Regions from separate parts of the Lysinibacillus sp. 54212 genome, predicted to be linked through region 2. Evidence: riboswitches for the same ligand, from Rfam matches in the RefSeq annotation. Region 2 holds a riboswitch; each other region holds the start of a gene.

Region 1 (4,217 bases), on a different contig from region 2:
TATCGTGCATTAGAGGCAAACGACATGGAAGAGGCCCGGACGAAGCTTGGATGGATTGTAGGTCGGGATACAGCTCATTTAGAGGAGCCAGAAGTTGTACGAGGGGTCGTGGAGACTGTTTCGGAAAATACAAGCGACGGCGTAACCGCTCCATTATTTTATGCTCTTCTATTTGGTGCAATCGGTGCGTGGATTTATAAAGCGATTAACACATTAGATTCTATGGTTGCGTATAAGAATGAGCGCTACAGTCAATTTGGCTACATTGCAGCAAAATTAGATGATATTGCGAACTACATTCCGAGTCGTCTAACAGGGTTATTGATTTTGCTTACAACCAAAAATGTAAAAAAGCTACCTTTGGCGGAACGATGGAATAAATGGAAGAGAGATGCGAAAAAACATCCAAGTCCTAATAGCGGCTATTTAGAGGCAGCTACGGCTTATCAACTAGGGATTCGTTTAGGTGGCAATAATTCCTATGGTGGAAAGCAATCCTTTCGAGCGTTTATGGGGGAGCCACTTGTCGTCATGAACCGAGAGCATATTAAGCTTACTGTTCGACATATGTATACCGTCACAATTTACTTTTTACTACTGATTGGAGGGATCATTTTTGGCATTACCTGCGCATGGAGCAAATGCATTGGCTTTATATAGGCAACTTCAGTTACCAATGCCTGAAAAGATTTATGATTTAAGTGAAAATGTGAATGTTCTAGGGAGTCCTTCATCGATTAAAAAGCTTTGGCCAGCGTTGTTGGAAAGTGTCGGAAGTTATCCAGATATGCTTGCAGAACCTTTTCGGAGTAAAGTAGCTAGCGTTCACAGAGTGCCTAATGATTTTGTTGTAGTAGGGAATGGGGCAGCGGAATTACTAATGGCAATCGCGCAGTTTTTTAGAGAAAAGCATGCCATTATTGTGGAGCCCTCCTTTTCTGAATATAAACGAACGCTTTTACAGCAAAACGTTCATGTGGAGTCGATTGTTGTAGAGGATATTTGTCTCTATAAGCTACCGATGCAAGCACTAAAAAAGGCGATGGACAAGGGTGACGTAATTTACCTTTGCAACCCAAATAATCCAACGGGTGTTCTGACAGCTCGTGAGGAAATTGAAGAGCTATTAGCTTACGGTGAAAAGGTTGGCTGTGCCGTAGTTGTTGATGAGGCGTTTATGGATTGGACGGATGAAAAAGAATCGGTAATCGATTTAACTGTCCGCTATGCCAATTTATTTGTCTTACGATCAATGACAAAAATGTATGCTTTAGCTGGCGTTCGCCTTGGCTATTTAGTTAGTAGGCATGCGTCAAATATCTACAATTATTTACCTCATTGGAGTGTTAGCGGCATTGCGATTGCAATTGGCTGCCAATGCTTAGAAGAATCCGCCTTTGTCCAAATATCTGGTGAAAATAGTACGAAAATGCGAACGGCTATGAGTCATTTTTTAATGCAACATGGCTGTGCTGTAACGGCTAGCGAAGCCAACTTTCTAACATTCAAACTACCGATGGGGTGGAGTGTACCGGAAGCCTATCTATATTTCCTTCAGCATGGAATCGTGTTACGGCATACGGAAAACTATATCGGCTTGGATGGTCAGTGGTTTCGGATTGGCATGAAGGATGAAGAAGCAATGAATGAATTTACTAAAAGGTTTGTGGAATATGAAAACAATTTACCTAGTAAGACACGGTGAGACGGAGTGGAATAAGCTAGGCAAGTTACAGGGCTGGCTTGACTCGGAATTAACCGAATTAGGAGTACAGCAAGCAAGGGCGCTTCAGTATACTTTTCAGGGAATGGATATCGATACTGTTTATAGCAGTGACTTAGGGCGGGCGATTTCTACTGCCCGACTTATTGTACCAGCCCAGGAGCCAGTGATTGATGCGCGGCTAAAGGAAATATTTTTAGGTGAGTGGCAAGGAAAAGAGCTTCAATATTTGGAAAGAGATCCTTGTTACGAGCAATATGTGTGTTCACCTCAATCTTTTCAACCGACCACTCAGGAAACATTTCAGTCAGTAGCAAATAGAATGCATGCCTGCTTGCAAAGTGTTGCTCAAAAAAATGAAAAAAATATCATAATGGTATCACACGGGATCGCTATTCATTGTTTGTTGTGGAAATTAAGCGGTGAAAGACTCCATTCTTTATCCGATTTAATCCCTAGCTGTGGTGTTGTAAAGCTAAATTATTGTGACGGTATTTGGGAAATTCAGGAGTTTACCTTGAGGAAAGTACAAAATACTTATTTACAGTAAAAGATTGGTCATGCTATACTTGAAATCGTTGAATCACAATATATTGTGTTATTTTTTATTTAGGTACTACTATATGTAGTTGAAAGGGAAGCTGGTGAAAATCTAGCGCTGTCCCCGCAACTGTAAATCCGAGCGACTTACGTGATACCACTGTTCCAACGGGAAGGTGTAAGAAGTGATGAAGATGAGCCAGGAGACCGCCTCAATAAAAAGACAGTACATTTCTTCGGGGTAGAGTAAATGGATGCGAAGCTTTAGTGTGTCCATTTTAGATTATCTCACATTTGAGGTAGTCTTTTTATTTTTGTCCCATGTTTAGGGATAACGGAGACTATACATAAATTAATGAAATGAGGAATGAAAAAATGAAATTATACACAAAAACAATTTGTCCAAAATGCCTATGGGTGAAATCTGAGTTAGTGCAAGCTGGATTCGATTCAGTTGAAATGATTAATATTGATCACAATGAGCAAGCAAAAGAAAAAATTATCAATGCTGGCTTGATGAGTGTTCCTATTTTAGAGGTTGAAGGCGAACTAATTCATGATGTGCAGGAGATTGTATCGCGAATTGAGATGCTTACGCAGTGATTGCCTATGCTAGTCGAACAGGGAATGTACGCTATATTGTCCAAAAACTAAACCTACCAGCTATCGAAATTACAAAAGATACAGTAATTGAAACACCATTTATCCTTTGTACGTACACAGATGGACTTGGTGATGTGCCCGCTGTTGTCCAAGCCTTTATGGAACAGAACGCTACGTTATGTAAAGGGATTGTCGTTAGTGGAAACAGTAATTTTGGTTTAGATGTTTTTGGACTTGCTGGTGATAAACTCGCTTCAGACTACCATATACCGCTAGTTAGAAAGATTGATTTACGAGGGTTTTCAAAGGATTATGAGGCAATCCTTGCATTTTATAATGATTGTGTGAAAGAGGATGACTATGAAACAATACTTGAAGTTAAATAATGAAGTATTAAATCGCTATCATGCAACTGGTGAGCTCGATTTAGCGAAGGATAAAGAAGCAACACGCCGATACTTTTTAGAGGATGTTAACGTTCGTATGCGTTACTTTATCGACGTAGAGGAAAAAATTCGATACTTAGTCGATGAAGGCTATTATGAAAAAGAATTTATCGACCAATATACGCCAGCATTTATAAAAAGTATGTATAAAAAAGCATACGCTTATAAGTTCCGCTTCCCATCCTTTATGAGTGCAAGCAAATTTTACGAAAGCTATGCGATGAAAAGTCGAGATGGCAAGGAAATTTTAGAAAAGTACGAGGATCGTATCGTTATTATCGCCCTTTATCTCGCACAAGGTGATGAAAGGTTGGCAGAAAAAGCTGTCGAAGCGATGATGGAAGCATACCAGCCTGCTACACCTACTGCATTGAATAGTGGTAAAAAAGCGCGCGGAGAGTTAGTAAGCTGCTTTAAGCTAACAATGGATGACACGATGAATAGCATTGCCGAAAATATTGGCTACTGCTTAGAGCTATCACGTCTTGGTGGTGGTGTCGGTGTAAATTTAACTGATTTACGTCCATTAGGTGATCCAATTAAAGGGATTTTGAACAGAGCTAGTGGTGTAATGCCTGTTGCAAAGCTGCTAGAAAACTCCTTCTCCTATTCCAACCAATTAGGACAGCGTAACGGTTCAGGTGTTGTGTACTTAAACATTTTCCACGGAGATATTGAGAATTTTATTTCCTCGAAAAAACCAAATGCAGATGAAAAAATTCGCTTAGCAACATTATCTACAGGTGTTATCCTTCCAACAATCTTCTTTGAGCTAATGAAGCGAAATAAAGATATTGTGTTATTTAGCTCTTACGATATTTATAAGGAATACGGCAAGCGCATGTCTGAAATTAGCATGAGCGAAATGTATTACGAGTTACTCGATAATCCAAACATTCGCAAGC
Region 2 (4,217 bases):
AATGCAAGCCATAGCTTTCTCGCATGAACTCTCTCTTTAAAATAGGCTGCAATACCCTTATTTTTGAACGTTTTCATCGTAAGGAAATACAATAAAATCGATAACCGTGCCATAAACGGTAGGACAATAAAATAATAGATAGGGATGCTATGTAATAAAAGCTCGTATAAAACTGCTACTTTCAGCAGTACAAAAATGACGAGTGTCATTGCACCAAATGCCCCTACACGAGGATCATCTAATATTTCAAGACGCCTTTCCTTATCTCTATAAGAGAAAAAGGCATCTCCAGTATCAACAACTCCGTCCATATGCAAGCCACCTGTCATTATAAAGTGAGCAACAACTAACAGGATAGCAATAAAAAGGGAGGAAAACTGCAAATAGCTATTATTCAAAACTATTATTCCAGCAAGTATACTCCCCATACCGATACCTAGTAGCGGGATAGCCCCGTACATTGCAGTTGCTGTCATTCGTGTAATCGGTAGCTGAAATTTAATAGGTAATGAGGTGAAAAATTGTAGCGCTAATAAAATACCTGTAAACCCTGTTCTTAACCCCATTATTTCCACCTCTTTTCAATGCCAGAATCTAACTCATAGGCTTCATCACATTGTGCAACAATCCATTGATGTAATTTACCTATAATTTGCCGATATTCATTTACTTCCCAGTAGCGTGAGGCGCCTTCATCTAACACTTCATTTGAAACTAATAATACGACTATACCCTTTTGCTGCCATTCTTTTAGCTGATCTTGTAACTGTTCAACGGCTAAAGTAATATTTTTTTCTCTATTTGGGGAAAGCTCGTTCCTAAATATTATATTCGTGAGCCACGTTGTTAAACAATCCCATAATAGAACATAGTCCGAAGACAGAACGGAAAATTTTGTTGGGAAACGGTCTGGCACTTCTAGTGTTTTCCAGGGAATAGCTGCTTGCAGACGATCGATTTTATGCCTATTGATTCGCTGCTGCATTTCTTCATCAAATGAGACACCTGATGCAATATAGAGCAAGGACTTACTGTTATTCTTAGCAAGCTGCTGGGCATAATTTTCTGCAAATGCACTTTTACCACTTCTAACGCCACCAGTTATAAAAATTATTCGTCCTCCCATTGGCACCAACCTCTACTTGAAAAGAGCAAATCTAATGATAGATTTGCTCTTGACATATTTTTAAAATTTAATTCGTATGCCAGCCTACTCCCTGACTATTTAAATAAATCAGGATATACTGTTTCTGCTACTAGCTCAACTGCTTCACCAATACGAGTTGCTGGACGAGATGTGATATCAGCATCCACTAAATAAACATTTTTATTAATAATTGCTTGCATTTTATCCCAGCCATTACGAGCTAAAATTTCACCAACTGCATCATCTGTATAGTAGACAGATGTTAAAATCACTTCTGGATCCTTTGTAATGACATCTTCCTCTGCTGCACTAAACCAGCCGTCTTGTTCCTCAAATACATTTTCCACACCAGCTGCTGTTAAAATTTCTTGTTGGAATGTGTTACCACCTGCTGTCCAAATATCTGGAGCTGGTGAAATTTCAAAATATACTTTTTTCTTCTGATCAAGCTTTTCTGTTTTTTCTTGAACTGCCGCAATTTGAGCTTTAATATCTTTTACAACTTGCTCACCAGTATCCTCAACTTGAAGTACCTCAGAAAGTTGAACAATATCGCCATACACATCATCAAATGATGCAGCCGAATCAATAACAAATACCTTTAGCCCAGCCGCTTCAAGCTGCTCGATTTGAGCTGGATCACCGGCAGTATATGCTATTACAACATCTGGATTTAATTCAATAATACGTTCAGCATTGATTGTCATCGAATCTGAAACACGTTCGATTTTCTTTGCCTCTTCTGGGTAAGTGTCATAATCTGTTGCACCAATAATTTTTTCACCAGCGCCTAGAGAGAATAAAATTTCTGTATTACTCGGTTGAAGTGAAATAATTGATTCTGGTACTTCATCAAATGTAATTTCCTCATCACGGTCATCGACAACTTTATAAGGACCTTCCGCTACTTCCGGCTTTTCTTGCTCTTGTTCATTTTGCTTTGCATTTTTGTCTTCATCCGTTCCACATGCAGCTAATAGTAGGGCTGCAGCAATTGGTGTTACCCATTTCATTTTAAATTTCATTGTTCTGCCTTCTTTCTTTTTGGATAAGATTTACTTTCAAAAATTATTTCTGAGTGATGCCCATGTTTATTTAAATATACTGCCATTACAAAAAATACATTTGCTAGTAGTCCTAAATAATCGAATAGAATTTCCGGTACTACTCGTTCCTCACTTACTTTATGTAGAGCTCTGTAAGACTTTTTTGCCTCACTTCGACAGCTATGTAATCGACTTGCTGCTTCAGTTCCTTGCGGCAAAACGAATTGCTGTATTTCTTGTTGGACATACGCTACATAAAAATCATAGCGGTCACTTAGCCATTGTAAATCCTCTTCTGTTATCGCAAGCTTGCCACGGACAGAGCCGTTCGCATGATAAACATTTGGCTGAATGATCCGTAAATCTTCAAGTACTATCCTTTCAGCCTCACTATCAGCTAATGCTGGAAAAACCTCGCCCACCCTAGTCGTTAAACAATCTGTACGAATCTCGTAGTCTACTAAACAGCTTTTTTCACGCATAAACGGATAACAGCTATAGCGCATATCTTTCTTCAATTCTTATCTCCCTTTCACAACCATTACAAAATACTACAACAACTTCGTCCAACAGAAAAAGCCACCCAGAAAATGGATGGCAGAAAGACAAAAAACAATACTATTTGTTATTCGTATTTGCCGCACATTCCCTTTAGTTCCGAAGAGTGTTGTTACGAATAGAAAAAGACAGGTCTCCTGGCTCGCGCATCAACTTACTTCTGAGATCCTTCCCATCCATAGACAGTGGTATCCTCTCATTTCATCAGCGCATACAGTTACGGACATAGCTTCGGCCTTTCACCGAATTCCCTTTTCTCTTTCCTGCAAGCTTATTCACCTGATAAAGAATGTAACATAAATAAAGCTAAATTGACAAATAATTTAATAATTTAAGGGAAAATCATCGCAAACAACTAGTTCTGTACAATATTACATAAAATATTGTATAGATTAACCTGTAGGTACATCTCTCGCAATGCCGATTAAATACCATCCCCCTCCCGATTTATGGAAAATGAATCGCAGGGCTTGAGAGGATTGGCTAGAGTAATACTCTATATACTTCGCATTCGGATAATTTGCATGAATAGTATTTAAAACCCCGCCAAATTGAACAGCCTGACCGTTAAATGTAACTGTGTCATAAACAAAGTCTTTTCCATTCACCTTTAACAAAATAGTTTGCACATATTCTTCCAATGTCATTTTAAACTCTCGATTGCTATCATCATGTCCCCAATCAATTTGTTGATTTTTAGCATTTACTAGCTCATCCGGCTTAAGGTTTACATAATCCCCACCGTACCCTGGTTTGTTACCGAAGTCAGCAAACAATGAGAATGTAAGGCCCTCAGATGGATCTACCATTGCCGATAATTTCTCATACTCTCCATTATACAAATGACTAAAAACGAGCGAAGTTAAATTAGTAAGCTCCTGTTCTTCAGTCGGTCTCTTGTATGGTTCACCTACCATAAAATGATCTAAAATCGCATCATAGGAGCCGTTATGGGTAAAGGTAATTTGCTGGAGAGCTGGGAAATATTCAAAAAATGATCCATTAATCGTACCAGCAAACATCGAGCCGCCAGTAGAGCCCTGTATATTAAAAACCCCTTCTCCCAAATCTAAAATGAGAGACGCCCCATTGTTTTCAAAGCTATAACTATTAAGGGTGACATTGAACGTTTTCGCTTGCTCGTAAATAAAGTTAATTATCGACGCCTCAGAACCATCACCACTATACTCTACCTCATGCTTTTCAAGGTAGCTCACAGTTTCATCCGGCTTGTAAATAGTGATGGATTTACTAATATTGCCGCCTTTATCCTTTTGAACTAAGCCACTTTCTAAACCATTATCATAAATACCGTGTCGCCATACTACCTGCTGCCCGTCGTTATACGCTTCTATCTTTAGTGGGTCGGGTGTACCAGATTCTAACGTATCGAAAACTGCGTACCAGACTTTCATATCGTTTAGTTGGAATACTGTTCCCTGTTGCTCTAGCGTTTGCTGCATGAC
Region 3 (4,217 bases), on a different contig from region 2:
GCTTTTGACTAGCGGCAACCCTTCTCAGTGCGTTATGGTGTGAAAGAAAATCAATGTTTAGCATGCTGTTTTGATGAGTTTTTCGAGTGTTTACCACGAGTATACCCAATGAAATAGCCGATAATTATTGAGCCGATGACCGCTTGTAGCACAAATAATAAGCTTTCAATTTCCCCACTTGGAGGCTCCCAAATCGCATTAAACCAAGGCTCATAATCATTAGCAATTTCAGTAATTGCCTCCTCTGCCTCTCCATCTGCTCCGCCAAATTCTGCATCCTTTAAAAATAGAACAGGCAAGATGGCTAAAAGGACAACAAGTAGGAATAGAATCAAATTTTTCTTCAACATATTAGCTCTCCTTTGCCTTTAAAATTCGTAATTGTACTAGCTCGTTCATATTGTACTTTTGTAAGAAATTCATAATGATAACCGTTAATAACCCTTCACTAACAGCTAAAGGAATTTGGGTTAGTGCGAAAATGCTCGCAAATTTTTGGAATGAGCCTAGTATTCCACCCACTTCTGCCGGGAACGCTAGTGAGAGTTGAACTGATGTCATCACATATGTACCGAGATCACCTAACATGGCAGCGAAAAATACAGCGATACTAAGGGACAGTCCCCATTTTATTGCTAATTTATAAACACCTACAGCGATAAAGGGACCAACGATCGCCATTGAAAAAATATTAGCTCCTAATGTAGTTAAACCACCGTGGGCAAGTAGGAGTGATTGGAATAGTAATACGATTGAGCCAAGTACGCTCATTACGAATGGTCCAAACAATATAGAGCCTAAGCCCACACCTGTTGGATGAGAGCAACTCCCTGTAACAGATGGAATTTTTAATGCAGATAGCACAAATGTAAATGCTCCTGATAAGGCAAGTAATAGTTTACTTTCTGGATTATCCTTTACGACGCTTCGAATTGAGCTAATCCCTTTTATTAAGAATGGTAAGCAGAGTGCTCCCCAAAAGATAGCCCATCCTATTGGTAAAAATCCTTCCATGATATGCATGGCGTGCGCTTGTTTCGGTATGAATAATAGTACAACTCCGAAGTACCCAAGCTTTGGTAATAAATGCTTCATCTTTCTTTCTCCTTTTTGATTATTTGACGAAAAAAGTGCAATAAAAAAAGCACCTTTCAGGAGAAGAAGTGCAACACTAAAAAAGCAAATCTTAATTTGCTTTCTCTTTCGCACCTATCCTCGTAGGTTGAATAGTACGTCATTTCTGGCAGGTCTCCTGGCTTCTCTTCATTGCATTTTACAAGCCTTCCCACGAAAGAATCGCAGTGGCTCTTCTAGTAATCTGCTCAGAGTTACAGTTGCGGGACAGCGACGGACTCACACCGTCTTCCCTATTAAGCTAAAGGTTAGCACCAAAAAATCATTAGGTTATCGTCATTGATAAAGATTCTAGCATTTAAAAAATAGGTTTGTCACGAAAAAGTTTGAAATATAAAAAAATTTAAAAGCATATCAATTTTCTTTTATCTATGTTATTTTAATATTAATTTAATTTTTGCAATTTTAAATAAGTGCTCACGATTTTGTGAGGTAAAAGGGAAATTAGTGAAAATCTAATGCAGCCCCCGCTACTGTAAAGCTGATGAAATCACAATAAATCACTGTCATTATGATGGGAAGATGTGAAAGTAAAGCGACGCTCAAGCCAGGAAACCTGCTTATTTAAACGACACTTACTTTTCGGAGGGAGAAGTATAGGCGGGACAATAATGTTCTTGTGCTTTTGTATGCATTTTTTGTATAGAATTTCACATGCCTGTATCTCTTTTTGAAAAGAGGTGCGGGCATTTTTTTTGAGGAGGGAGAGCTATGGTTAAGGGAAAGATCTTCGTTGTAGGCTTTGGTCCTGGAGACAGAGAGCATATTACAAAACGGGCTGTCGATGCTCTACAGCAAAGTGACCACATCATGGGCTATAAAACATATGTTGAGTTAATCCAGCATTTAGTAACAGCTAAAACGATTGTTAGTACAGGCATGACGGAGGAAGTGTCGCGTGCTCAGGAAGCGGTAAAGCAGGCGGAAGCGGGACACATCGTTTCGGTAATATCGAGCGGAGACTCGGGTGTGTATGGAATGGCAGGTCTTGTTTATGAGGTACTCATCGAAAAAGGGTGGAAAGAAGCAACGGGGATCGAGGTAGAGGTTGTACCTGGCATCTCGGCGATTAATTCCTGTGCAAGCTTACTAGGTGCACCCGTTATGCATGACTCTTGTACGATCAGCTTAAGTGATCACTTAACGCCGTGGACGGTTATTGAAAAACGAATTGAGGCAGCAGCAATGGCTGATTTTGTAATCGCCTTTTATAACCCGAAATCAGGCCGTCGTACTCGTCAAATCGTGGAGGCGCAAAAGATTTTATTGAAGTATCGTTCACCAGATACACCTGTGGGACTTGTAAAAAGTGCTTACCGAGATACACAAAATATCGTTTTGACAACATTAGCAGAAATGCTAGAGCATGATATCGGCATGCTCACAACAGTTGTTGTAGGTAACTCATCGACCTTTTTTTATGATAATAAAATTATCACACCGCGCGGCTATCAACGGAAATATACGCTCGGTGATGAAAAGCAAATATGGAAACCGCATCAGCGCTTGAAAAAAGAAGCCGAACCGTGGGCATTAGATCAGGAAACAGGGGAAGCGAAGGCGGGCTATGAAAAAATTGTTGCCATACAGAACCCAGTTCCACTAAAAAAAATGGAACCGAAAGTACCTTCGCTTAGGCTAGCTCAAAAAGCATTGGCACTTGTAACGAATCAAAAAATTGATAATCCGTTTATCGTGAGTCAGCCAATTGAATCTATATTTGAGTTTGCCGTATCTCCTGGTGTAGCAAATAAAATCATTTCACCAAGGCAGCTACAGAAGCTCGCTGAAATTGTTGGGGAAAAGGGAACATTTGAATATACACCTGACCATCGCTTCCTAGTGAAATTGCCAACTGAGAATCCACAAGCAGTAGTGGAAGCTATCAAGGCAGAGGGGCTGCTCGTCTTACCGATGGGCGATGTGTTAAATGTTAAGGCCTGTGATTTCTGCTACGGAGAAAAGGCTGAGTCGATTCCATATGCAGAGGAGATTATGGAGACTCTTGGTGGGATGAAGCTACCGAAGGAACTACATATTGGATTTAATGGCTGTGGTATGGCGTGCTATCGCGCGGTGTTTGATGATATTGGTATCGTATATCGTAAGAAAAAATTTGACTTATTCATTGGAGCGAAGCCTGTTGGGAGAACTGCTCATGCAGCACAGCCTGTTGTGGAAGGTTTAGCACCAGAAGAGCTGGTACCACTGCTCTCAAGGATAATTGAAGAATATAAAGAGAATGCTCATCCGAACGAACGATTATTTAAATATTTCAAGCGTGTGAAGAAAATTTTGCATTATAACTACCATGATATGAGCTGCAAAATCGAAATCGAAGAAGCACCTTGTGGAGATTAGGAGGCTATTATGATTTTATTTTTAGCAGGCACTAGTGATGCGAGGGAGCTTGCGGTAGTGTTACAGTCGCAAGGGCATGAGCTGCTTGCGACTGTTGTTACTGAGTCAGCGGCGCATAGCTTACAAGAGGCAGGAGTGCACACTAGTATTGGTCGATTAACAGCTCAAGATATGGAGACGTTGATAAATAAAATCGGCGCTACTTGTATTGTGGATGCGAGTCATCCGTATGCAGAGGAAGCATCTAAAACAGCAATGCTAGCCTCCTCAAGTCTGAATATTCCATACATTCGATACGAGAGGCCACTAGAAACATATAAGCATCCCCTTGTGACGGAGGTAGAAACATACGAGGAGGCAGCGAGGGCAGCAAAATCTCACAATGGTACAGTCATGCTGACAACAGGCAGTAAAACACTGGCAACCTTTACAAAGGAATTGCTAGACGAGCCGGCTATCCGATTAGTATGCAGAATGCTACCGAATAAAGAAAATATGGAAAAGTGTGATGGGCTTGGTGTAAAACAACGAGATATAATCGCAATCCAAGGACCATTTTCTAAAGAGCTAAACGTAGCGCTCTACAAGCAGTACGAGACAACGCTTGTTATTACGAAGGAAAGCGGCAAGGTTGGCTCTGTCGATGAAAAAATGGACGCTGCCTTAGAGCTAAATATTCCGGTTGTTTTAATTAAACGACCTAAAATTTCGTATAGCAACTT

Evidence for each region. Region 2 has a riboswitch for cobalamin ahead of V4T18_RS04165 (ATP:cob(I)alamin adenosyltransferase). Riboswitches for the same ligand answer to the same signal wherever they lie in the genome.
Region 1: linked by a shared signal. The riboswitch ahead of V4T18_RS11710 (glutaredoxin family protein) and the one ahead of V4T18_RS04165 (ATP:cob(I)alamin adenosyltransferase) in region 2 are both predicted to bind cobalamin.
Region 3: linked by a shared signal. The riboswitch ahead of cobJ (precorrin-3B C(17)-methyltransferase) and the one ahead of V4T18_RS04165 (ATP:cob(I)alamin adenosyltransferase) in region 2 are both predicted to bind cobalamin.

What each region holds. Positions count from the first base shown of each region.
Region 1 covers NZ_JBAFWZ010000015.1:30,362-34,578, reverse strand. Annotated here, with positions in the region: gene cbiB (adenosylcobinamide-phosphate synthase CbiB) at 1-660, shown strand, start outside; gene V4T18_RS11720 (pyridoxal phosphate-dependent aminotransferase) at 617-1,705, shown strand; gene V4T18_RS11715 (histidine phosphatase family protein) at 1,674-2,273, shown strand; cobalamin riboswitch at 2,318-2,492, shown strand; gene V4T18_RS11710 (glutaredoxin family protein) at 2,639-2,866, shown strand; gene nrdI (class Ib ribonucleoside-diphosphate reductase assembly flavoprotein NrdI) at 2,863-3,252, shown strand; gene nrdE (class 1b ribonucleoside-diphosphate reductase subunit alpha) at 3,227-4,217, shown strand, end outside.
Region 2 covers NZ_JBAFWZ010000004.1:75,000-79,216, forward strand. Annotated here, with positions in the region: gene cobS (adenosylcobinamide-GDP ribazoletransferase) at 1-566, opposite strand, end outside; gene V4T18_RS04155 (bifunctional adenosylcobinamide kinase/adenosylcobinamide-phosphate guanylyltransferase) at 566-1,126, opposite strand; gene V4T18_RS04160 (ABC transporter substrate-binding protein) at 1,222-2,172, opposite strand; gene V4T18_RS04165 (ATP:cob(I)alamin adenosyltransferase) at 2,169-2,711, opposite strand; cobalamin riboswitch at 2,861-3,041, opposite strand; gene V4T18_RS04170 (hypothetical protein) at 3,144-4,217, opposite strand, start outside.
Region 3 covers NZ_JBAFWZ010000017.1:30,362-34,578, reverse strand. Annotated here, with positions in the region: gene cbiQ (cobalt ECF transporter T component CbiQ) at 1-64, opposite strand, end outside; gene V4T18_RS12615 (energy-coupling factor ABC transporter substrate-binding protein) at 51-350, opposite strand; gene V4T18_RS12610 (energy-coupling factor ABC transporter permease) at 352-1,095, opposite strand; cobalamin riboswitch at 1,226-1,408, opposite strand; cobalamin riboswitch at 1,529-1,712, shown strand; gene cobJ (precorrin-3B C(17)-methyltransferase) at 1,846-3,495, shown strand; gene cobK (precorrin-6A reductase) at 3,505-4,217, shown strand, end outside.